DNA from 3 places in the Streptomyces sp. T028 genome. Region 1 is predicted to be linked to each of the others. Evidence: riboswitches for the same ligand, from Rfam matches in the RefSeq annotation. Region 1 holds a riboswitch; each other region holds the start of a gene.
What was found. A riboswitch is a leader RNA that binds a small molecule or an ion and turns the genes downstream of it on or off. The one in region 1 is predicted to bind thiamine pyrophosphate.
Positions count from the first base shown of each region.

Region 2: another riboswitch for thiamine pyrophosphate. It lies ahead of thiO (glycine oxidase ThiO); the one in region 1 lies ahead of ACLZN2_RS47910 (hypothetical protein).
Region 3: another riboswitch for thiamine pyrophosphate. It lies ahead of ACLZN2_RS17615 (thiamine ABC transporter substrate-binding protein); the one in region 1 lies ahead of ACLZN2_RS47910 (hypothetical protein).

Region 1 is NZ_JBLRVZ010000075.1:30,915-37,897, reverse strand. It holds gene ACLZN2_RS47925 (MBL fold metallo-hydrolase) at 1-417, opposite strand, end outside; gene ACLZN2_RS47920 (aldehyde dehydrogenase) at 530-1,987, shown strand; gene ACLZN2_RS47915 (ferredoxin) at 1,996-2,229, shown strand; TPP riboswitch at 2,320-2,495, shown strand; gene ACLZN2_RS47910 (hypothetical protein) at 2,536-3,126, shown strand; gene ACLZN2_RS47905 (TetR family transcriptional regulator) at 3,127-3,762, opposite strand; gene ACLZN2_RS47900 (glycosyltransferase family 4 protein) at 3,983-5,365, shown strand; gene ACLZN2_RS47895 (class I SAM-dependent methyltransferase) at 5,359-6,105, shown strand; gene ACLZN2_RS47890 (prenyltransferase) at 6,102-6,983, shown strand, end outside.
Region 2 is NZ_JBLRVZ010000012.1:141,098-148,080, forward strand. It holds gene ACLZN2_RS12945 (hypothetical protein) at 1-123, opposite strand, end outside; gene metF (methylenetetrahydrofolate reductase [NAD(P)H]) at 180-1,103, opposite strand; gene thiE (thiamine phosphate synthase) at 1,198-1,845, opposite strand; gene ACLZN2_RS12960 (Rv2175c family DNA-binding protein) at 1,878-2,243, opposite strand; gene ACLZN2_RS12965 (NAD(P)/FAD-dependent oxidoreductase) at 2,336-3,583, opposite strand; gene ACLZN2_RS12970 (hypothetical protein) at 3,616-3,966, opposite strand; TPP riboswitch at 4,022-4,134, shown strand; gene thiO (glycine oxidase ThiO) at 4,132-5,298, shown strand; gene thiS (sulfur carrier protein ThiS) at 5,295-5,495, shown strand; gene ACLZN2_RS12985 (thiazole synthase) at 5,501-6,295, shown strand; gene pknB (Stk1 family PASTA domain-containing Ser/Thr kinase) at 6,512-6,983, shown strand, end outside.
Region 3 is NZ_JBLRVZ010000018.1:1,659-8,641, reverse strand. It holds gene ACLZN2_RS17625 (hypothetical protein) at 1-176, opposite strand, end outside; gene rlmN (23S rRNA (adenine(2503)-C(2))-methyltransferase RlmN) at 319-1,425, shown strand; TPP riboswitch at 1,448-1,555, shown strand; gene ACLZN2_RS17615 (thiamine ABC transporter substrate-binding protein) at 1,626-2,708, shown strand; gene ACLZN2_RS17610 (ABC transporter permease) at 2,684-4,357, shown strand; gene ACLZN2_RS17605 (ABC transporter ATP-binding protein) at 4,357-5,376, shown strand; gene ACLZN2_RS17600 (LAETG motif-containing sortase-dependent surface protein) at 5,452-6,162, opposite strand; gene ACLZN2_RS17595 (VOC family protein) at 6,485-6,904, opposite strand.

The DNA of each region.
Region 1 (6,983 bases):
GGACGTCCGCAGCGGGGCGATGTGCTCCTCGGGGGCGCCGGCCGCGGCCAGCTTGTCGGCCATGTACGTGTACCAGCGCTCGGCGCGGGTCTCGCGCGCCCGGCGCACGATCGACGCGTCCGCCGCGTGCATCGCGACCCACGCCCCTGAGATCTCCCGGACCTTGCCGGAGAGGCCGTGGTGGTCCGGGTGGTGGTGCGTGATGACCACCCCGTGCACCTCCGCCACCGCCGTACCGCAGGCCGCGAGCCCGGCGACGAGCGCGTCCATCGACTCCGGGTCGTCCCACCCCGTGTCGATCAGCACCGGCCCCCGGTCGGTGTCCACGACGTACACCAGCGTGAACCCCAGGGGGTTGTCCGGGATGGGCACCCGCAGGGACCGCACACCCCCACCATGATCGAACGTCGCCGTCATCTGCCCTCCGTCCCCCGGCCGTCGGCCGATCCATGGCCATTGCCCACTATAACTAGAACTGGTATCAGTTTCTGAAACACCGTCAGAAATGATGCGGACGAAGGCAGTGGCCATGGCTGAGCTCGTGGAACACGGAAAGCTGTTCATCGGCGGAGAGTTGACGGACCCCCTGGGCGATGCCGTCCTCGAGGTGGTCTCGCCGCACACCGAGGAGGTCATCGGGCGGGTGCCGCACGCCTCGGCGGCCGATGTGGACCGGGCCGTCGCGGTCGCCCGGCGGGCGTTCGACGAGGGGCCCTGGCCGCGGATGACCCTCGACGAGCGGATCGCGGTCGTCACCCGTATCAAGGACGGGATCGCGATGCGCCACGAGGAGATCGCCCGGGTGATCTCCTCCGAGAACGGCTCCCCGTACTCCTGGAGCGTCCTCGCGCAGGCCCTCGGCGCGATGATGGTGTGGGACGCGGCGATCACCGTCGCCCGGGACTTCACCTACGAGGAGCGCCGCGACGGCGTGCTCGGCAAGATCCTCGTACGGCGTGAGCCGGTCGGGGTCGTCGCGGCCGTCGTCCCCTGGAACGTCCCCCAGTTCGTCGCCGCCGCCAAGCTCGCGCCCGCGCTGCTCACGGGCTGCTCGGTGATCCTCAAGCCGTCGCCGGAGTCGCCGCTGGACGCGTACCTCCTGGCGGACATCACGCGGGAGGCCGGGCTGCCGGAGGGCGTGCTGTCGATCCTGCCTGCGGACCGCGAGGTCAGCGAGTACCTGGTCGGGCACCCCGGTGTCGACAAGGTCTCCTTCACCGGCTCGGTCGCGGCGGGCAGGCGGGTCATGGAGGTGGCCTCGCGCAACCTCACGCGCGTCACACTGGAGCTCGGCGGCAAGTCGGCGGCGATCGTGCTGCCGGACGCCGACCTGCAGAGCGCGGTCGCCGGGATCGTCCCGGCCGCCTGGATGAACAACGGGCAGGCCTGCGTGGCCCAGACCCGCATCCTGCTGCCGCGCTCGCGCTACGACGAGTTCGCCGACGCCTTCGCCACGGCGGCGGGCGCCCTCGTCGTCGGCGACCCGCTGGACCCGGCGACCCAGGTGGGCCCGCTGGTCGCCGAGCGGCAGCAGCGCCGCAACCTCGACTACATCCGCATCGGGCAGGAAGAGGGCGCGAAGGTCCTCACCGGCGGGGGCCGGCCGAAGGGGCTGGAGCGTGGCTGGTACGTGGAGCCGACGCTCTTCGGCGACGTCGACAACTCCATGCGCATCGCCCGCGAGGAGATCTTCGGCCCCGTGATCTGCCTCCTGCCCTACGGCGACGAGACCGAGGCGCTGAAGATCGCCAACGACTCCGACTACGGGCTGAGCGGCAGCGTCTGGACGGCGGACGTGGCGCACGGCATCAAGGTCGCGAAGCAGGTCCGCACGGGGACGTACTCCGTCAACACCTTCAGCCTCGACATGCTCGGACCCTTCGGCGGCTACAAGAACTCCGGGCTGGGGCGCGAGTTCGGGCCCGAGGGGTACGGCGAGTACCTCGAGCACAAGATGATCCATCTGCCCGCGGGCTGGGAAGGCTGACGGGGGCCATGGGTGACCGTTGGCACGTAGAGGTCGACCGCTCCCTGTGCATCGGCTCCGCCCAGTGCGTCCACCACGCCCCGGACGGCTTCCGCCTCGACACCGCCCGCCAGTCCCACCCGGTCGACCCGGACACGGACGCGAACGAGCGGGTGCTGGCGGCGGCGGAGAGCTGTCCGGTGGAGGCGATCGCGATCACGCTGGTGGGGAGCGGGGAGGCGGTGTTTCCACCGGAGGACTGAGCGGCCCTTGAGACGACCCCTGGGGGCGGAAAAATCTTGCCCTCAGGGGGTTCCATTCACTTCTGTCCGTATTATCCTGGTATTGGCCTACGAGGCGAGTGAGGGAGTCCAACCGGAGTAGCCGACTTTGGCGAGACGCGAAGGCATCCGCTGGGGCCGACGTCGACGGTTGGGCTGAGAGGCCGGAAAGCAGCAGTCGGGCTGGAAGGCGACCCCCAACACCTGATCCGGACCATGCCGGCGAAGGGAACCCGTCTCGTAGGTTTTCGCATGCGGTCGTGCGGTGGGGTGCCGTAGCGTGCGGTCGTGACCGAGCACTGGTACAGCGCGGCCGATATCCGTGTCGTAGAGGGCGGCGAAGCCGTGCGCCGCAGGCCGGGCATGTACTTCGGCGTCGGCCTGGACAGCCCGGAACTCCCCTCGCGGGCGTTCGGCCAGGTGGTGGGCTGGTCCCTGCACCCGGCCACGCGGGTCGCGCCCGCGCACACCCTGCGCGTCGAGGCGGAGATCCGCGGCGACCTCGCCTTCTCCGTCTTCGACGACGCGTCCGACGCCTTGGGCGTGGACGGAGTGCCGATCATCGGCTTCGGCTCGTTGATCGGCCCCCACCGCTGGTGCGGCTGGGCCGCCTCCGCGGTGAGCTCGCGCACGGTGGTCGAGGTCTGGCGGGACGGCGTCGGCTTCCGCCAGGAGTTGGCGGTCGGCAGGCCGCTCGGGGACCCGGAACGGTTCGTGCCGCCGGCCGGGGCGGGGACACGGGTGGAGTTCGAGCTCGACGAGGCGCTTCTCGCGCCCGGCGCGGCGATCACCGCCGACCTGGGCTCGCTGGACCTGTGCGGGTCGGCGTGCGCGGAGTCCGCTGGGTCGGCCGGCCTCCGGTTGCGCGACCTGCGGTGATCAGTCCGACGCGAGGTCCGGCGACCGCTTCGGGTCCGTCACGTCGATCAGGCGGCACACCGTCTCGATGTCGATGCGGACCTGGGCGATGGACGCCCGGCCCGAGAGCCAGGTGATCAGGGCCGAGTGCCAGGTGTGCTCGATGACGCGGACCGCCGAGAGCTGCTCGGGCGTGGGGTCGGTCAGACCCATCGCGTCGAGGATGATCGCCGTCGTCTGGCGGGAGACCTGGTCGACCTCGGGGGAGACGCTGCGGTCGGCGAAGGTCAGGGCGCGGACCATCGCGTCGGCCAGATGCGGCTCGCGCTGCAGGGCGCGGAAGGCGCGCATCAGGGTCTCCGCGACCCGCTCCGCCGGGCGGTCTCCGGACGGGGGCTTCTTGCGGAGCGTGCCGTGCATGTGCTCCAGCTGGTCCTGCATGGTGGCGACCAGCAGATGCACCTTGGAGGGGAAGTAGCGGTACAGCGTGCCGAGGGCGACCTGTGAGGACTCGGCGACCTCCCGCATCTGCACCGCGTCGAAACCGCCCCGGCTGGCCAGCTGCGCGCTCGTGTGCAGGATGCGCCGGCGGCGGGCCTCCTGCCGCTCCGTGAGGGAGGAGGAGGCGGGGCGCTGGGTGGTCTCTTCCGCAGGCATGGGCACCGTTCCGTGACAGTCGGTGAGGCTCGGTGATCACACAGCATGGCAGGGCCGCCCGGGCCGCGCGGGTCGTGGCGTGAATCACCTGATCCACTTCTCCCAGCACCCCTACCTGCCGGTAGATTCGGAGCCTCCCGAACGATCAAGTCTGAAACTTGTTCTAGATTAGCGTCTCGTCGTAACCTCGCGGGACAGTGCAGGCAGAAGGGGGCCCGGAGTGACCGCTGAGGCCAGTCAGGAGGGGTCCCGACGTGACCTCGCCGCTGACGGCGGGCGACCGCTCGACATCGCGCTCCTCACCTATAAGGGGAACCCGTTCTGCGGCGGCCAGGGCGTCTACGTACGGCACCTGTCGCGCGAGCTGGTCCGGCTCGGCCACCGCGTCGAGGTCATCGGCTCACAGCCGTACCCCGTGCTCGACGAGGGGTACGACGGCCTGAGTCTGACCGAGCTGCCGAGCCTCGACCTCTACCGTTCCCCGGACCCCTTCCGCACCCCGAAGCGCGACGAGTACCGCGACTGGATCGACGCCCTCGAGGTCGCGACCATGTGGACCGGCGGCTTCCCCGAGCCACTGACCTTCTCCCTGCGCGCCCGCCGCCATCTGCGCGCCCGGCGCGGCGAGTTCGACGTCGTGCACGACAACCAGACCCTCGGCTACGGCCTGTTGGGGGACGTGGGTGCACCGCTCGTCACCACCATCCACCACCCCATCACCGTGGACCGGCGGTTGGAGCTCGACGCCGCCGACGGCCGGCAGCGCCGCTACTCCGTGCGCCGCTGGTACGCGTTCACCCGGATGCAGAAGCGCGTCGCCCGCCGGCTGCCGTCCGTGCTCACCGTCTCCGGCACCTCCCGCCAGGAGATCGTCGACCACCTCGGCGTCCGCGACGACCGGATTCACGTCGTCCACATCGGCGCCGACACCGATCTGTTCTCCCCGGACCCGTCCGTGCCCGTCGTACCCGGCCGGATCGTCACCACGTCCAGCGCGGACGTGCCCCTGAAGGGCCTGGTGTTCCTCGTCGAGGCGCTGGCGAAGGTGCGCACCGAGCACCCCGACGCCCACCTCGTCGTCGTCGGTAAGCGTCCCGCCGAGGGGCCCGTCGCCCAGACGATCGAGCGCTACGGCCTCGAAGGCGCCGTCGAGTTCGTCAAGGGCATCTCCGACGCCGAACTCGTCGACCTGGTGCGCTCGGCGCAGGTCGCCTGCGTGCCGTCCCTCTACGAGGGCTTCAGCCTGCCCGCCGCCGAGGCCATGGCCACCGGGACCCCGCTCCTCGCCACCACCGGCGGCGCCATCCCCGAGGTCGCCGGACGCGACGGCGAGACCTGCCTCGCCGTACCCCCGGGCGACGCGGGCGCGCTCGCGGCCGGCCTCGGCCGGCTCCTCGGCGACGCCGCCCTGCGCGCCCGGCTCGGTGCGGCCGGACGCGAGCGCGTGCTCGCGAACTTCACCTGGGCGCGGGCCGCCGAGGGAACCGTCGCCCGCTACCGCGAGGCCATAGCCGGGGGCGCCCGCCGGCCGGCGACCGGGGTGCCCCAAGATGTTGACGTCGTAAACCGAGCATCCGATCGCGAAAGCAGGGCCACGTGCTGACCGTCGACTTCTCCCGGTTCCCGCTCGCCCCGGGCGACCGAGTCCTGGACCTCGGCTGCGGGGCCGGCCGGCACGCCTTCGAGTGCTACCGGCGCGGCGCCCAGGTCGTGGCCCTCGACCAGAACGGCGAGGAGATCCGCGAGGTCGCCAAGTGGTTCGCCGCGATGAAGGAGGCCGGCGAGGCTCCCGAGGGCGCCACCGCGACGGCCATGGAGGGCGACGCCCTCGCCCTGCCCTTCCCCGACGAGTCCTTCGACGTCGTCATCATCTCCGAGGTCATGGAGCACATCCCCGACGACAAGGGCGTGCTCGCGGAGATGGTCCGGGTGCTGAAGCCCGGCGGCCGCATCGCCATCACCGTGCCCCGCTACGGCCCAGAGAAGGTCTGCTGGGCGCTCTCCGACGCCTACCACGAGGTCGAGGGCGGCCACATCCGCATCTACAAGGCCGACGAACTGCTCGGGAAGATCCGCGAGGCGGGACTGAGGCCGTACGGCACCCATCACGCCCACGCGCTGCACTCGCCGTACTGGTGGCTGAAGTGCGCGTTCGGCGTCGACAACGACAAGGCGCTGCCGGTGCGGGCGTACCACAAGCTGCTGGTCTGGGACATCATGAAGAAGCCGCTGGCCACCCGGCTCGCCGAGCAGGCGCTGAACCCGGTCGTCGGCAAGAGCTTCGTCGCCTACGCCACCAAGCCGCATCTTCCCCCGGTGGGTGCCGAGGTGGCCGACCAGTGACCACCCCCCGGACAGAACACCTCGTCCTGCCCGGGGTCCTCACCGCCGAGCAGGCCGCCGCGACCGTCGCCGGCATCCTCGCCGTACAGCGGGAGGACGGCGCGATCCCGTGGTTCCGGGGCCATCACCTCGACCCGTGGGACCACACCGAGGCCGCGATGGCGCTGGACGCGGCCGGTGAGCACGAGGCCGCCGAGCGGGCCTACCTGTGGCTCGCCCGGCACCAGAACGAGGACGGCTCCTGGTACGCGGCCTACGCCGACGGAGCCCACGACGACGTCACCGACACCGGGCGCGAGTCGAACTTCGTCGCCTACATAGCCGTAGGCGTCTGGCACCACTACCTCTCCACCGGCGACGACACCTTCCTCGACCGCATGTGGCCGGCCGTCTACGCGGCCGTCGAGTGGGTGCTGCGGCTGCAGCAGCCGGGCGGGCAGATCGGCTGGCGGCGCGACCACGACGGCACCCCCACCGCCGACGCGCTGCTCACCGGGTCCTCCTCCGTGCATCAGGCGCTGCGCTGCGCGCTGGCGATCGCAGAGCAGCGCGAGGAGGCCCAGCCGGACTGGGAACTGGCCGCGGGCGCGCTGCGGCACGCCATACGGCGCCACCCGGAGCGGTTCCTCGACAAGGACCGCTACTCCATGGACTGGTACTACCCGGTGCTGGGCGGCGCGTTGACCGGCGCGGAGGCCAAGTCCCGTATAGAGGCGGACTGGGAGCGCTTCGTCGTGCCCGGACTCGGTGTGCGGTGCGTCGTGCCCAACCCGTGGGTGACGGGTGGGGAGTCGGCCGAACTCGCCCTGGCGCTGTGGGCGATGGGGGAGTCGGACCGGGCGCTGGAGATCCTGCAGTCCATCCAGCATCTGCGGGAC
Region 2 (6,983 bases), on a different contig from region 1:
ACCGAGGAAGCCCACGAAGGCCAGCAGCCGCCAGCGCAGGCGCGCCTTGTACTGCAGCAGCACCTCGCCGAGCAGCCACAGCGCGACGATGCCGAACGCGATGTAGAGGACCGTCCAGCCCATGTACGCCCCTCTCCCAGTGGCCGCTACGCAGTGTGTCGTATATCCGTGCGACCGGTCTAGGCCTGCGGCGGGTGGTGCAGACCCAGGTTCTCGTAGATTTCCAGTGTCGCCGTGGAGTTGTTGAGCGTGATGAAGTGCAGTCCGGGCACTCCCTCGGCGAGCAGCCGTGCGCAGAACTCCGTGGCGAAGTCGATGCCAATGGAGCGTACAGCGGCCGGATCCTCTTTGGCTGTGAGGATCCGCTCTTTCAGGGCGTCCGGGAAGTGGGCGTTGCTGAGCTGGGGCAGCCTCTCCAGCATCTTCACACTCGTCACCGGCAGGATCTCCGGGATGACCGGGGTGTCACAGCCGGCCGCCGCCACCCGGTCGCGCAGCCGCAGGTACGACTCGGGCTGGAAGAACATCTGGGTGATGGCGTAGTCGGCGCCCGCCCGGCACTTGTCGACGAAGTGCGCGACATCGGTGTCCCAGTCGCCGGAGCGCGGGTGCATCTCGGGGAAGGCGGCGACGCCCACGCAGAAGTCGCCCGACTCCTTGATGAGTCGGACGAGCTCCGCGGCGTAGGTGAGGCCCCGCGGGTGCGGCACCCAGTCGCCCATCGGGTCGCCCGGCGGGTCGCCGCGCACGGCGAGCATGTTGCGGATCCCGGCGTCGGCGTACTGGCCGATGATGTTGCGCAGCTCGGCGATGGAGTGGTCGACGGCGGTGAGGTGGGCCACCGGGGTGAGGGTGGTGTCGACGACGATCTGCTGGGTCTCCTTGACCGTGGTGGCCCGGGTGGAACCGCCGGCGCCGTACGTCACCGAGACGAAGTCGGGGGCGACCGCCTCGACCCTGCGGAGCGCGCCCCACAGGCTCCGCTCACCCTTGGGCGTCTTCGGCGCGTAGAACTCGAACGAGTACGTCGTCTTGCCGGTCGCCAGGATGTCACGCACGGTGCGTGCGCGGTCCGTCCTGGTGGATGCGGTTCCGAGGGCCATACCCGCAGGTTAACCAGGGGCCGACGACCACCCAACCGAACGCCGGATATTTGCCCGAATTGTCGGCCTGTTGTCCACCCTTTGGACAGACGTCCTAGATCTGGCGCAGCCGCTTCGCGAACTCCGCCGCCGCCGCGCCGGGATCGTCCGCCTCGGTGATCGCCCGGACGACCACGACCCGGCGGGCGCCCGCCTCCAGCACCTCGTCGAGGTTGTCGAGGTCGATGCCGCCGATCGCGAACCAGGGGCGGTCGGTGCCGAGGGCGGCGGTGTGCCGTACCAGACCGAGGCCCGGGGCGTGCCGGCCTGGCTTGGTGGGGGTGGGCCAGCAGGGGCCGGTGCAGAAGTAGTCCACGCCCTCCTGGACGGCGGCGGCCTCCGCCTCCGCCTCGGCGTGGGTGGAGCGGCCGATCAGGACGTCGTCGCCGAGGACGGCACGGGCCGCCGGGACCGGCAGGTCGCCCTGGCCGAGGTGGAGGACGCCGGCGCGGGCCGCGTGGGCGACATCGGCCCGGTCGTTGACCGCGAGCAGCCTGCCGTGCCGGGCGCAGGCCTCGGCGAACACCTTCAGGTGCTCCAGCTCCTCGGCGGCCTCCATGCCCTTGTCGCGCAGCTGCACGATGTCGACACCGGCCGCGAGGACCGCGTCCAGGAATTCCGGGAGGTCGCCCTGGCGGGTGCGGGCGTCCGTGCACAGATAGAGCCGGGCGTCCGCGAGGCGGGCGCGGGCGGTGTCGGTCATCGGTGTCCCCCGTGGTGTCGGTACTGGCTGCCTCAGACGGCGAGCGCCTGGGCCCGGCGCTTCACCTCCGTACCGCGATTCTCGCTGAGGGCCTGTGCGGGGGTGCCGGGCAGGCTGTCGTCGGGCGTGAAGAGCCACTCCAGCATCTCTTCGTCCGTGAAGCCGTCGTCCCGCAGGAGCGTCAGGGTCCCGGAGAGGCCCTTGACGACCTTGTCCCCGTCGATGAAGGCGGCGGGGACGTGCAGCGCGCGGTTCTCACCACGGCGTACGGCGATGAGCTGACCCTCCTTGATCAGCTGCCGGACGCGGATCACGTCGACATCGAGCATCTCCGCGATGTCGGGCACGGTGAGCCAGGCGGGGACGAGAGCATCGGTCTTTGCGTCAATCTCGGTCACGGGGTCAAGGGTAGGCGCATCTTGGGGTGGCGGCGATGGGTCGTTCTTCGGGTGCGGCGCCGTGGGGGCTGGTCGCGCAGTTCCCCGCGCCCCTAAAGACCTGCAGTCGCGTTCTTCATGGGGCGGGCCGGGTCCGACAGGGCCTCCGGGTCCATGCGGCGTGCTGTCTCGATCAGTTTCCTGCCCTGGGCGAGATCCCGTGGGCGCCCTACCGCCAATAGAGCCACCAGGCGGTCCTCCCGGAGCCAGCAGACGCTCCAGGCCGGGCCCGTCGGGTCGCCGCGCCAGACCAGGTGGTCGGCCGCGGTGTGGTGGCCTGCGTACTGGACGAAGCGGCCGAACTGCTCGGACCAGAAGTACGGGACCGGGTCGTAGACGGCCGGGGGCTCGTCCGTGGCCGTGCCGATGATGTTCGCGGCGACGGTGCGGGGGCCCTGGAGGGCGTTGTCCCAGTGATGGACGAGGAGGCGTTCGCCGTAGCGGCCGGAGGGGAAGGAGGCGCAGTCGCCCACCGCGTAGACGTCGGGGACCGAGGTGCGCAGCCGGTCGTCGGCCAGGACCTCGTGATGGGCGCCCAGTTCGACGCCGGAGCCGGTCAGCCAGGCGGTGGCGGGGCGGGCGCCGATGCCGACGACGACGGCGCCCGCGGGCAGCCGGGAGCCGTCGTCGAGGACGACCGCGCCGGGCTCGACGCGGGCCACGCGCGCGTGGGTGCGCAGTTCGGTGCCGCTGTCGGCGTACCAGGAGGTCATCGGGGCGGCGACCTCGGCCGGGAGGGCGCCGGCGAGGGGCCGGTCGGCGGCCTCCACGACGGTGACCGCGCAGCCGGCCTCGCGCGCGGCGGTGGCGAACTCGGCGCCGATCCAGCCGGCGCCGACGACCACGATGTCGTGCTGGCGGGCGAGGACGGGCCGCAGCCGCTCGGCGTCGTCGAGGGTGCGCAGCAGATGGACGCCGGGCACGCCCTCGGCGCCCGGCAGCCTGATGGGTTCGGCGCCGGTGGCGAGGACGAGGACGTCGTACGGGACGGGCCCCGCCTCGGTGTCCACCTCGTGGTCGGCGGGGCGCAGGCCGAGCACCTCGCGACCGAGCAGCAGGTCGATGCCGAGGCTCTCGAAGTCGACGTCGAAGGCGGAGCCCTCGGCCTTGCCGAGCAGGACGGCCTTGGAGAGCGGGGGCCGGTCGTAGGGCTGGTGGGGCTCCGCGCCGATCAGCGTCACGGTGCCGTCGAAGCCCTGTTCGCGCAGGGCGACCGCGGTCTGCACCCCGGCCATGCCCGCACCGACCACGACCACGCGCCGCGCGGGCGGCCTGTCCTCTTCCCGACTCTGCTCGCTCACCCGATCACCATAGACAACTGACAATTTGTCAGTCAGCCGTCGTGCTCCGTGACCTGCTCCACAACGCTGGTGCCGCTGCCCTCCTGCGACTCCCAGGACCAGGTCTCCTCCAGTCGCACCCGACCGTCCGCCAACGCGACGACCATCGAGACGCAGTGCCCCGAGGAGGTCGTCCCGTCCCGCTTGAGCTGGACGTACCGGAAGTCGAGCCGGTCCCCCTCACGGGTACCCACGAGATGGCCGCGTACGACGTCGCCGCCCGCGTAGTCCGCCCAGATCACGCCGTCTTCCTCGTGGTACGTGAAGCGGGTGCGGGTGCCGACCTGGCCCGGGGCCTGGTCGGCGACGGGGGCGAGGACGAGACCGTCGAGCGAGCGGGACACGGGCGGGAGGCTCCCTTTAAGAGGCGCGGAACCACGGGCTAGGGTGTGGCCAACGTAGAGCACTCGCGGGAGCCCGGACGCACCGGGCTGAGAGGGAGGCTGGCCGGCCTCCGACCGTACGAACCTGATCCGGGTCATGCCGGCGAAGGGAGGGGCTGGACGCCCATGTCGCGTACACGTACATCCGACGTCCTCGTCGTGGGGGGCGGGATCATCGGGCTGGTCACGGCGTGGCGGGCCGCGCAGCGCGGGTTCGCCACGGCGGTGGTGGATCCCGAGCCGGGCGGCGGGGCCGCGTGGGTGGCGGCCGGGATGCTGGCCGCCGTCACCGAACTGCACCACGGCGAGCAGACCCTGCTGGGACTCAACCTGGCCTCGGCCCGCCGCTACCCGGACTTCGCGGCCGAGCTGACGGAGGCGACCGGGCTGGACCTCGGCTACCGCCGGTGCGGCACGCTCGCGGTGGCGCTGGACGCCGACGACCGCGCTCATCTGCGGGAACTGCACACATTGCAGACGCAGTCAGGGCTGGAGTCGGAGTGGCTGACCGGGCGGGAGTGCCGACGCCTGGAGCCGATGCTCGCGCCCGGGGTGCGGGGCGGGCTGCGGGTGGACGGCGACCACCAGATCGATCCCCGGCGGCTGGCCGACGCGCTGGTCGTGGCGTGCGAGCGGGCGGGGGTGGTCCTCCACCGCGTGTGGGCGGAGCGGCTGTCCGTCGTGGGCGGGCGGGCCGCGGGGGTCGTCACGGGGGACGGTACGGCCCTGGCGGCGGGGCAGGTGGTGCTCGCGGCGGGGAGCCTGAGCGGGCGGCTGGCGGGGGTTCCGGAGGACGTACTGCCGCCGGTCCGGCCGGTGAAGGGGCAGGTGCTGCGGCTGACGGTGCCGCCGGCGTACGCGCCGTTCCTCAGCCGTACCGTGCGGGCCGTCGTGCGGGGCAGCCAGGTGTATCTGGTGCCCCGGGAGAACGGCGAGCTGGTCGTGGGCGCCACCAGCGAGGAGCTGGGCTGGAACACGACGGTGACGGCGGGCGGTGTGTACGAGCTGCTGCGCGACGCGCACGAACTGGTGCCGGGGATCACGGAACTGCCGTTGACCGAGACACGCGCGGGGCTGCGGCCCGGCTCCCCCGACAACGCGCCGCTGCTCGGGCCGACCGGACTGGACGGGCTGCTGCTGGCCACCGGGCACTACCGCAACGGCGTGCTGCTGACCCCGGTGACCGGTGACGTGCTGGCACACGCCCTGGCCACCGGTGAACTCCCCGACGAGGCCCGCCCCTTCACCCCCCGGCGCTTCGGCGCCGCCGCCGTCACGGAGCAGCTCGTATGAACATCTCGGTGAACGGTGAGCGGCGGGTGGTCGCTCCCGGTACGGCCCTCGACAGCGTCGTACGAGCCCTGACGGCGGCGCCCTCCGGCGTGGCGGCCGCGCTGAACGAGACCGTCGTCCCGCGCGGGGAGTGGTCCGGCACCGCGCTCCACGAGGGCGACCGGGTGGAAGTCCTGACCGCCGTGCAGGGAGGGTGAGCGCCGTGGCCGACGACGCCTTCGTCCTTGCGGGTACGTCCTTCTCGTCCCGTCTGATCATGGGTACGGGGGGTGCGCCGAGCCTGGAGGTGCTGGAGCGGGCGCTGGTGGCGTCCGGGACCGAGCTGACGACGGTGGCGATGCGGAGAGTGGACCCTGCTGTGCGGGGTTCTGTGCTGTCGGTCCTTGAGCGGCTCGGCATCCGGGTGCTGCCCAACACGGCGGGGTGCTTCACGGCCGGGGAGGCGGTGCTGACGGCTCGGCTGGCGCGGGAGGCGCTCGGGACGTCCCTGGTGAAGCTGGAGGTCATCGCCGACGAGCGGACGCTGCTGCCGGACCCGGTGGAGTTGCTGGAGGCGGCGGAGACGCTGGTGGACGACGGGTTCACGGTGCTGCCGTACACGAACGACGATCCTGTGCTGGCGCGGAAGCTGGAGGACGTGGGGTGCGCCGCCGTCATGCCGCTGGGGTCGCCGATCGGGTCCGGGCTGGGGATCCGCAACCCGCACAACTTTCAGCTGATCGTGGAGCGGGCGGGTGTGCCGGTGATTCTGGACGCGGGGGCCGGGACGGCGTCGGATGTGGCCTTGGCGATGGAGTTGGGGTGTGCGGGGGTGATGCTGGCGTCGGCGGTGACGCGGTCGCCGGATCCTGAGCGGATGGCGTCCGCCATGCGGGCCGGGGTGGAGGCGGGGCGGCTGGCCCGGCTGGCGGGGCGTATTCCCCGCCGTTACTTCGCCGAGGCGTCGTCTCCTACGGAGGGTTTGGCCACCCTGGATCCGGAACGCCCCGCCTTTTGACGCTCTCCCACCCGCGCACCACCCGTTCACCGTCGGTCGAGAGGTGGGCCGGCCCGTGGGGGTTGATCGCCGTCGGCGGCCGGCCCTCGCGGGTGGGCACGCATGTACGCCTGGTGCGTGCCCGCGCCCCGTGGGGCGCGTCACAGGTCGGCTGCAGTCGTGCTCCGAATGGGTGGGAAGGGGTGGGGTGTCAGTCGTGGCTCGTAGACTCGCTGCGTGGACACGACCCTTCAGGACCCTCTGGTCGGGCAGGTGCTCGACGGGCGGTATCGCATCGAGGCGCGGATCGCCGTGGGCGGGATGGCCACGGTCTACCGGGCCGTGGACACCCGCCTCGACCGGGTGCTCGCGCTCAAGGTGATGCATCCGGCGCTCGCGGCCGACGGGTCGTTCGTCGAGCGGTTCATCCGGGAGGCGAAGTCCGTCGCGCGGCTCGCGCACCCCAATGTCGTTCAGGTGTTCGACCAGGGTGCGGACGGGTCGTATGTGTATCTCGCGATGGAGTACATCGCCGGCTGCACCCTGCGTGACGTGCTGCGCGAGCGTGGGGCGCTGCAGCCCAGGGCCGCGCTCGACATCCTGGAGCCGGTGCTCGCCGCGCTCGGGGCCGCGCACCGGGCCGGGTTCGTGCACCGGGACATGAAGCCCGAGAACGTGCTGATAGGGGACGACGGGCGGGTCAAGGTCG
Region 3 (6,983 bases), on a different contig from region 1:
GACCCGGCGACGACGGCGGGCGGTGCGTAGCTGACGGAGATGAACAGGACCCCCGCTTTTCGGTTCCAGACACTGCGTGAGCCGGCGGCGCGGATGCCGAACAGCCGGAGAACCATGATCCGGGAGATGTCCGTGGCAAGCCGTTCGCGCAGCTGTGGGGTCGCCGTGGTCGACATGATCGGTAACCTCCGTGCGGGCGGGCCACGCAGCGATTGCAGCGCATCCCGTCCACTCGCGTAAAGACCACCGCGGCCCTGCGGTAGCGGCCCGGCCCGCGGCCCGGGGGCACCCGGTTCGATCTGCGACACTGGTGAGGCCATGCCTAAGCCCGGAGAACTTACTTTTGTCGCGCCGCGCGGAGCCAAGAAGCCGCCGCGGCATCTTGCCGATCTTTCGCCTGCGGAGCGGAAGGACGCGGTCGCGGAGATCGGTGAGAAGCCGTTCCGTGCCAAGCAGCTCTCGCAGCACTACTTCGCGCGGTACGCGCACGACCCGGCGGAGTGGACCGACATCCCCGCCGGGGCGCGGGAGAAGCTGCGGGAGGCGCTGCTTCCCGAGCTGATGACCGTCGTACGGCATCTGTCGACCGACGAGGGCACCACCCGCAAGACGCTGTGGCGGCTGTTCGACGGGACGCTCGTCGAGTCGGTGCTGATGCGGTACCCGGACCGGGTGACGATGTGCATCAGCTCGCAGGCGGGGTGCGGGATGAACTGCCCGTTCTGCGCGACGGGGCAGGCGGGGCTCGACCGGAATCTGTCCACCGCCGAGATCGTGCACCAGATCGTGGACGGGATGCGGGCGCTCAGGGACGGAGAGGTTCCCGGAGGGCCGGCGCGGCTGTCCAACATCGTCTTCATGGGGATGGGGGAGCCGCTCGCCAACTACAAGCGGGTGGTCACCGCTGTTCGGGCGCTCACGGATCCCGCTCCGGACGGGCTGGGGCTCTCGCAGCGTGGGATCACCGTCTCGACCGTCGGGCTCGTCCCCGCCATCCACCGGTTCGCCGACGAGGGCTTCAAGTGCCGGCTCGCGATCTCCCTGCACGCGCCGGACGACGAACTGCGCGACACACTCGTCCCCGTGAACACGCGGTGGAAGGTGCGGGAGGTGCTCGACGCCGGGTTCGAGTACGTCGAGAAGAGCGGACGGCGGCTGTCGATCGAGTACGCGCTGATTCGTGACATCAACGACCAGGCCTGGCGTGGGGACCGGCTCGGGCGGCTGCTGCGGGGCAAGCCCGTGCACGTCAACCTCATCCCGCTGAACCCGACCCCCGGCTCGAAGTGGACCGCCTCCCGGCCCGAGGACGAGAAGGCGTTCGTCGAGGCCATCGCGGCGCACGGGGTGCCCGTCACCATCCGGGACACCCGTGGCCAGGAGATCGACGGAGCGTGTGGTCAGCTCGCGGCCACCGAGCGGTAAAATCTGGCCACGTCACATCTTCATATTCCGACAGGGGAGCGCCACAGCGCTGAGAGTGCGGCAATCGGGCCGCAGACCCTCTGAACCTCGCCCAGGTCATTCTGGGTAGGAAGTTCGGTCATCGCTCAAGCTGTTGTGCCCTGCCCGGGCGTCCCCGGGCGGGGCCGCGTTCTTCCTGGCCAACCCCAGGAGGACATCCAGTGCACATCAAGACCCTCGTGGCGGCGACGGTCGGCCTCGGCCTCGTCACGCTGTCCGCATGCGGTGCGGAGTCGTCCGGCGACTCGGCGTCCGACGGCGGCTCCAAGACCGTCACCCTCGTCAGCCACGACTCGTGGGCCGCCTCCAAGAGCGTGCTCGCCGACTTCGAGAAGCAGTCCGGGTACAAGGTCAAGGTCCTCACGACCGGCGACGCGGGCCAGGCCGTCAACAAGGCCGTCCTGACCAAGGACAACCCACAGGGCGACGTCTTCTTCGGCGTCGACAACACCCTGCTGTCGCGTGCGCTCGACAACGGCCTGTTCCAGTCGTACGAGGCCAAGGGCCTCGACCAGGTCGGCAGCGCGTACCAACTGGACTCCGGCAAGCACCGGGTCACGCCCATCGACTACGGCGACATCTGCGTCAACTACGACAAGGAGTACTTCGCCGACCACAAGCTGGCCCCGCCGACGTCGTACGACGATCTGGTCAAGCCCGCCTACAAGAACCTCCTCGTCACCGAGAACGCCTCCACCTCCTCGCCCGGGCTGGGCTTCCTGCTCGGCACTGCCGCCCAGTACGGCGATGACGGTTGGGAGGGTTACTGGAAGGAGCTCAAGGCCAACGGCGTGAAGGTCGTCGACGGCTGGGAGCAGGCCTACAACGAGGAGTTCTCCGGCTCCGCCGGCGGCAAGAAGGCCGGAGCGGACCGGCCGCTGGTCGTGTCGTACGCCTCCTCCCCGCCCGCCGAGGTGATCTACGGCGATCCCAAGCCCAGCACCGCCCCGACCGGGGTCGCGACCGGGACCTGCTTCCGGCAGATCGAGTTCGCCGGGCTGCTGAGCAACGCCAGGAACAGCGCGGGCGGCAAGGCGCTCATCGACTTCCTGATCTCGAAGGAGTTCCAGGAGGACATGCCGCTCAACATGTTCGTCTACCCGGTGGTCGAGGGCGCGAGCGTGCCCGCGGAGTTCACGGAGTACGGGCCCGCCGCCAAGGACCCCCACACCATGGACCCGGCGAAGATCGCCGAGAACCGCGACCAGTGGGTCAAGTCGTGGACCTCGCTCGTACTGAAGTGACCAAGGCGGCCGGAAGGCCTTCCGGGAGCGCGGCGCGGCTCGGGCTGATGGCCCTGCCCGTCGCGTTCTTCGGCCTCTTCTTCGCCTACCCCGTCGCCGCGATCGTCGCCCGTGGGCTGAAGGTCGACGGGGTGTGGCGGTTCGGGCGGCTGGCCGACGTACTGGGCCAGTCCGACATCCGGCATGTCCTGTGGTTCACCACCTGGCAGGCGTTCGCCTCCACCGCGCTCACCCTGCTGGTGGCGCTGCCGGGCGCGTACGTCTTCGCGCGGCTGGACTTCCCGGGCAGGCAGGTGCTGCGGGCCGTGGTGACGGTGCCGTTCGTGCTGCCGACGGTGGTCGTCGGCAGCGCGTTCCTCGCGCTCGTCGGGCGCGGCGGTCTGCTGGACGAGCTGTGGGGCGTACGGCTGGACACGACCGTGTGGGCGATCCTGCTCGCGCACGTCTTCTTCAACTACGCCGTCGTCGTACGGACCGTCGGCGGGCTGTGGGCGCAACTCGACCCCCGGCAGGAGGAGGCGGCGCGGATGCTGGGCGCGTCCCGGCTGAGGGCCTGGCGCACGGTGACCCTGCCCGCGCTCGGGCCGTCCGTGGCCGCCGCCGCGCTGATGGTCTTCCTCTTCACCTTCACCTCCTTCGGTGTGGTGCAGATCCTCGGCGGGCCCACCTTCTCCACCCTCGAGGTGGAGATCTACCGGCAGACCTCGGAGATCTTCGACCTGTCCACGGCCGCCGTCCTGACGATCGTGCAGTTCGTGGCGGTGGGCGCGATCCTCGCCGTACACGCCTGGACGGTACGGCGGCGGGAGACCGCGCTGCGGCTGGTGGACGCGGACCTCACCGCCCGGCGGCCGCGCGGGGCCGGGCAGTGGGCGCTGCTGGGCGGGGTGCTCGCGAGCATCGCGCTGCTGCTGGTGCTGCCGCTGGCCGTACTGGTGCAGCGGTCCTTCGACGCCCCGGACTTCGCCTACTACCGGGCGCTGACCAGTGAGGACGGCAATGTCTTCCTGGTGCCGCCGATCGAGGCGATCGGCAACTCGCTGGAGTACGCCGTCGCCGCGACCGCCATCGCGGTGGTGATCGGCGGGCTGGCCGCCGCGGCGCTCACCCGTCGCGACGCCGGCCGGCTGGTGCGGGGCTTCGACGCGCTGCTGATGCTGCCGCTGGGCGTGTCGGCGGTGACGGTCGGCTTCGGGTTCCTGATCACGCTGGACGAGCCTCCGCTGGATCTGCGCGCCAGCTGGATCCTCGTTCCGCTCGCCCAGGCGCTGGTCGGGGTGCCCTTCGTCGTACGGACCATGCTGCCCGTGCTGCGGGCGGTGGACCAGCGGCTGCGGGAGGCGGCGGCGGTGCTGGGGGCGTCGCCCTGGCGGGTGTGGCGGGAGGTGGACCTGCCGATGGTGCGGCGGGCGCTGCTGGTCGCGTCCGGGTTCGCCTTCGCGGTGTCACTGGGGGAGTTCGGGGCGACCGTGTTCATCGCGCGGCCCGACAATCCGACGCTGCCGGTGGCGGTGGCGCGGCTGCTGGGGCGGGCCGGTGAGCTCAACTACGGGCAGGCGATGGCCCTGTCGACGATTCTGATGCTGGTGTGCGCGGTGGCCCTGCTGGTGCTGGAGCGGCTGCGCACCGACCGGACGGGGGAGTTCTGATGCTGCTGGGCCTTGAGGGCGCCACCGTGCGGTTCGGCGGGCGGGCGGTGCTCGACGCCGTGGACCTGGAGGTCCGCGAGCAGGAGATCGTGTGTGTGCTCGGGCCGAGCGGCAGCGGCAAGTCGACACTGCTGCGGGTGGTCGCAGGGCTCCAGCCGCTCGACTCCGGGCGGGTGCTGCTCGACGGGCGCGACCAGGCTGGGGTGCCCGCGCACCGGCGGGAGTTGGGGCTGATGTTCCAGGACCATCAGCTGTTCCCGCAGCGGGACGTCGGCGGGAACGTGGCCTTCGGGCTGCGCATGCACGGCGCGTCCAGGAAGGAACAGGCGGAGCGGGTACGGGAGTTGCTCGACCTCGTCGGTCTCCCGGGCGCCGCCCGCCGGGCCGTCGCCGCGCTCTCCGGTGGCGAGCAGCAGCGCGTCGCGCTCGCCCGGGCCCTTGCTCCCCGCCCCCGACTGCTGATGCTCGACGAGCCGCTCGGTCAGCTGGACCGCTCGCTGCGAGAGCGGCTGGTGGTCGAACTGCGGGAGCTGTTCGGGCGGTTGGGGACGACTGTCCTCGCGGTCACCCACGACCAGGGCGAGGCGTTCGCGCTCGCCGACCGGGTCGTGGTGATGCGGGACGGGCGGATCGCCCAGTCCGGTACGCCTCTTGAGGTGTGGCAGCGACCGGGGGACGCGTTCGTCGCGCGGTTCCTCGGCTTCGAGAACGTGGTGGAGGCGAACGTCACCGGGGAGGTCGCGGTCACGCCCTGGGGCAAGGTGCCGGTGCCCGCCGGCTCCCCGCAGGGGCCGCGCACGCTGCTCGTCCGCCCCGCCGGTGTCCGTCTCGTCCCCGTCGACGAGGGCCTGCGCTGCACGGTCGCCGCCCGCACCTTCAAGGGCACCCATGTCGCCGTACACCTCCAGCCGGAGGGCGCACCGCGGCTCGAGGCGGCGTGCGCGCTGCGGGACGCGCCGGAGGCCGGGGACACGGTCGGGGTGACCTTCGACGCGGCGGAAACCGCGGTGCTGGACTGAGGGGCCGCGCCCGGGGTGAGGCGCGCGCCCGCGGCGAGGAGTGCGGTCCCATGGGTGGAGGGACCGCACCGGGTGTCAGCGGTTGCCGGAGCCGCGACGGCGCATGCCGAAGAAGACCGCGCCGCCGCCGATGACGACGAGTACGGCGGCGATACCGGCGATGAGGCCGGTGTTGGAGGCGCCGGTCTCGGCGAGGTTGGACTCCTGGGCCGCGGGCGAGGGGGCGTTGCTCGCGGAGGGCACCGTGCTGTCGTCCGACGAGTCCGAGGGGCTCGGGGAGATCGTGTCGGGCGGCGTCGTGGAGGGGGTGCCCGACGGCGTCCCGGACTCCGACTCGGAGGCGCTGGGGGACGGGGACGTGGTGTCGTCACCGGACGTGCAGGCCTCGGCCGGGGTGGTCAGGTTGCCCGCGATGTCCGCGTCGACGAGCACCTTCTTGTTCTTGACGGCCTTGATGTGGATCCGGTACTCCGCGCCCGGCTCCCAGGTCTCGGCGAAGGTGATGGTGGTGCCCTTCTTGGAGCCCTCCACCGTCTGTTCGCCGACCTGGCGCAGGTCGGCGCCGTTGTTCTCGAGGAAGACGGTGACGACGGCGGGCACACCCGTGGCGTCCTTGTCGGTGACCGTGATGACGCCCTTCGCGCCGTCACATCCGGCAGCGGCGGAGAAGTCACCTATCTCGCACGCCAGTGCGCTGCCGGCGGCGCTGAGCGCGAGGGCGGCGGAGGCGGCGGTGACACCGAGGAAACGCACCGAACGGGCGGCGGTACGGCGGGAAAGGGACACGTTTGTCCTTAAGGGGTAGCGCAACTGCGGGGGGTGGAGGGGGAGATGGCGCCCCCGGTGATGCCGAGTGCGTCACCATCCCCAGCAGACTCACAGGTCTATAAGCGTCCCATAAGAAGTGTCAATGCGGGGACCGCTCCCAGCGGTTGGCTTTGCCCGCTTATTAAGTAGCGGGACGTTTCAGCGCGTCCGAAGCGTGCTCGATCCGGTCAACGAGGGCGATACGGGGCCCCATCGACCGCAAACCGTCGAACGGGTGGCGGGTGGGCGGGTATCTGCGGATGCACCCGCCCGTGCCAGGCACTGCCGTGATGACGGGGGTTCAGCTTTCGATGGCCGACGGGTCCATCCACACGACCTCCCAGGTGTGGCCGTCGAGGTCGTCGAACGCACGGCCGTACATGAAGCCCATGTCCTGTGTCTGGCCGCTGGGCGTGCCGCCGAGGGCGAGCGCGCGGTCGACCAGCTCGTCCACCTTCTCGCGGCTCTCGGCGCTCAGCGCGACCAGGACCTCGCTGGTCTTCGTGGCGTCCGCGATCTCCTTCTTGGTGAAGGTCGCGTAGAACGGCTTGGTGAGCAGCATCGCGACGATCGTGTCGCTGATGACCACGGAGGCCGCGTTGTCGTCGCTGAACTGGGGGTTGATCGAGTAGCCCAGCTCGGTGAAGAACTTCTTGGAGGCGTCGAGGTCGTTCACGGGCAGGTTGACGAAGATCATCTGCTGGTAGGCGGGGGCGGTCATCGGTCTCTCCCATCGGGTGCGGTGTGTGCGTCTCGTGCTGTTCGGTGGGGTAGACCGGGGGGCCGCGCGGAACTCATCG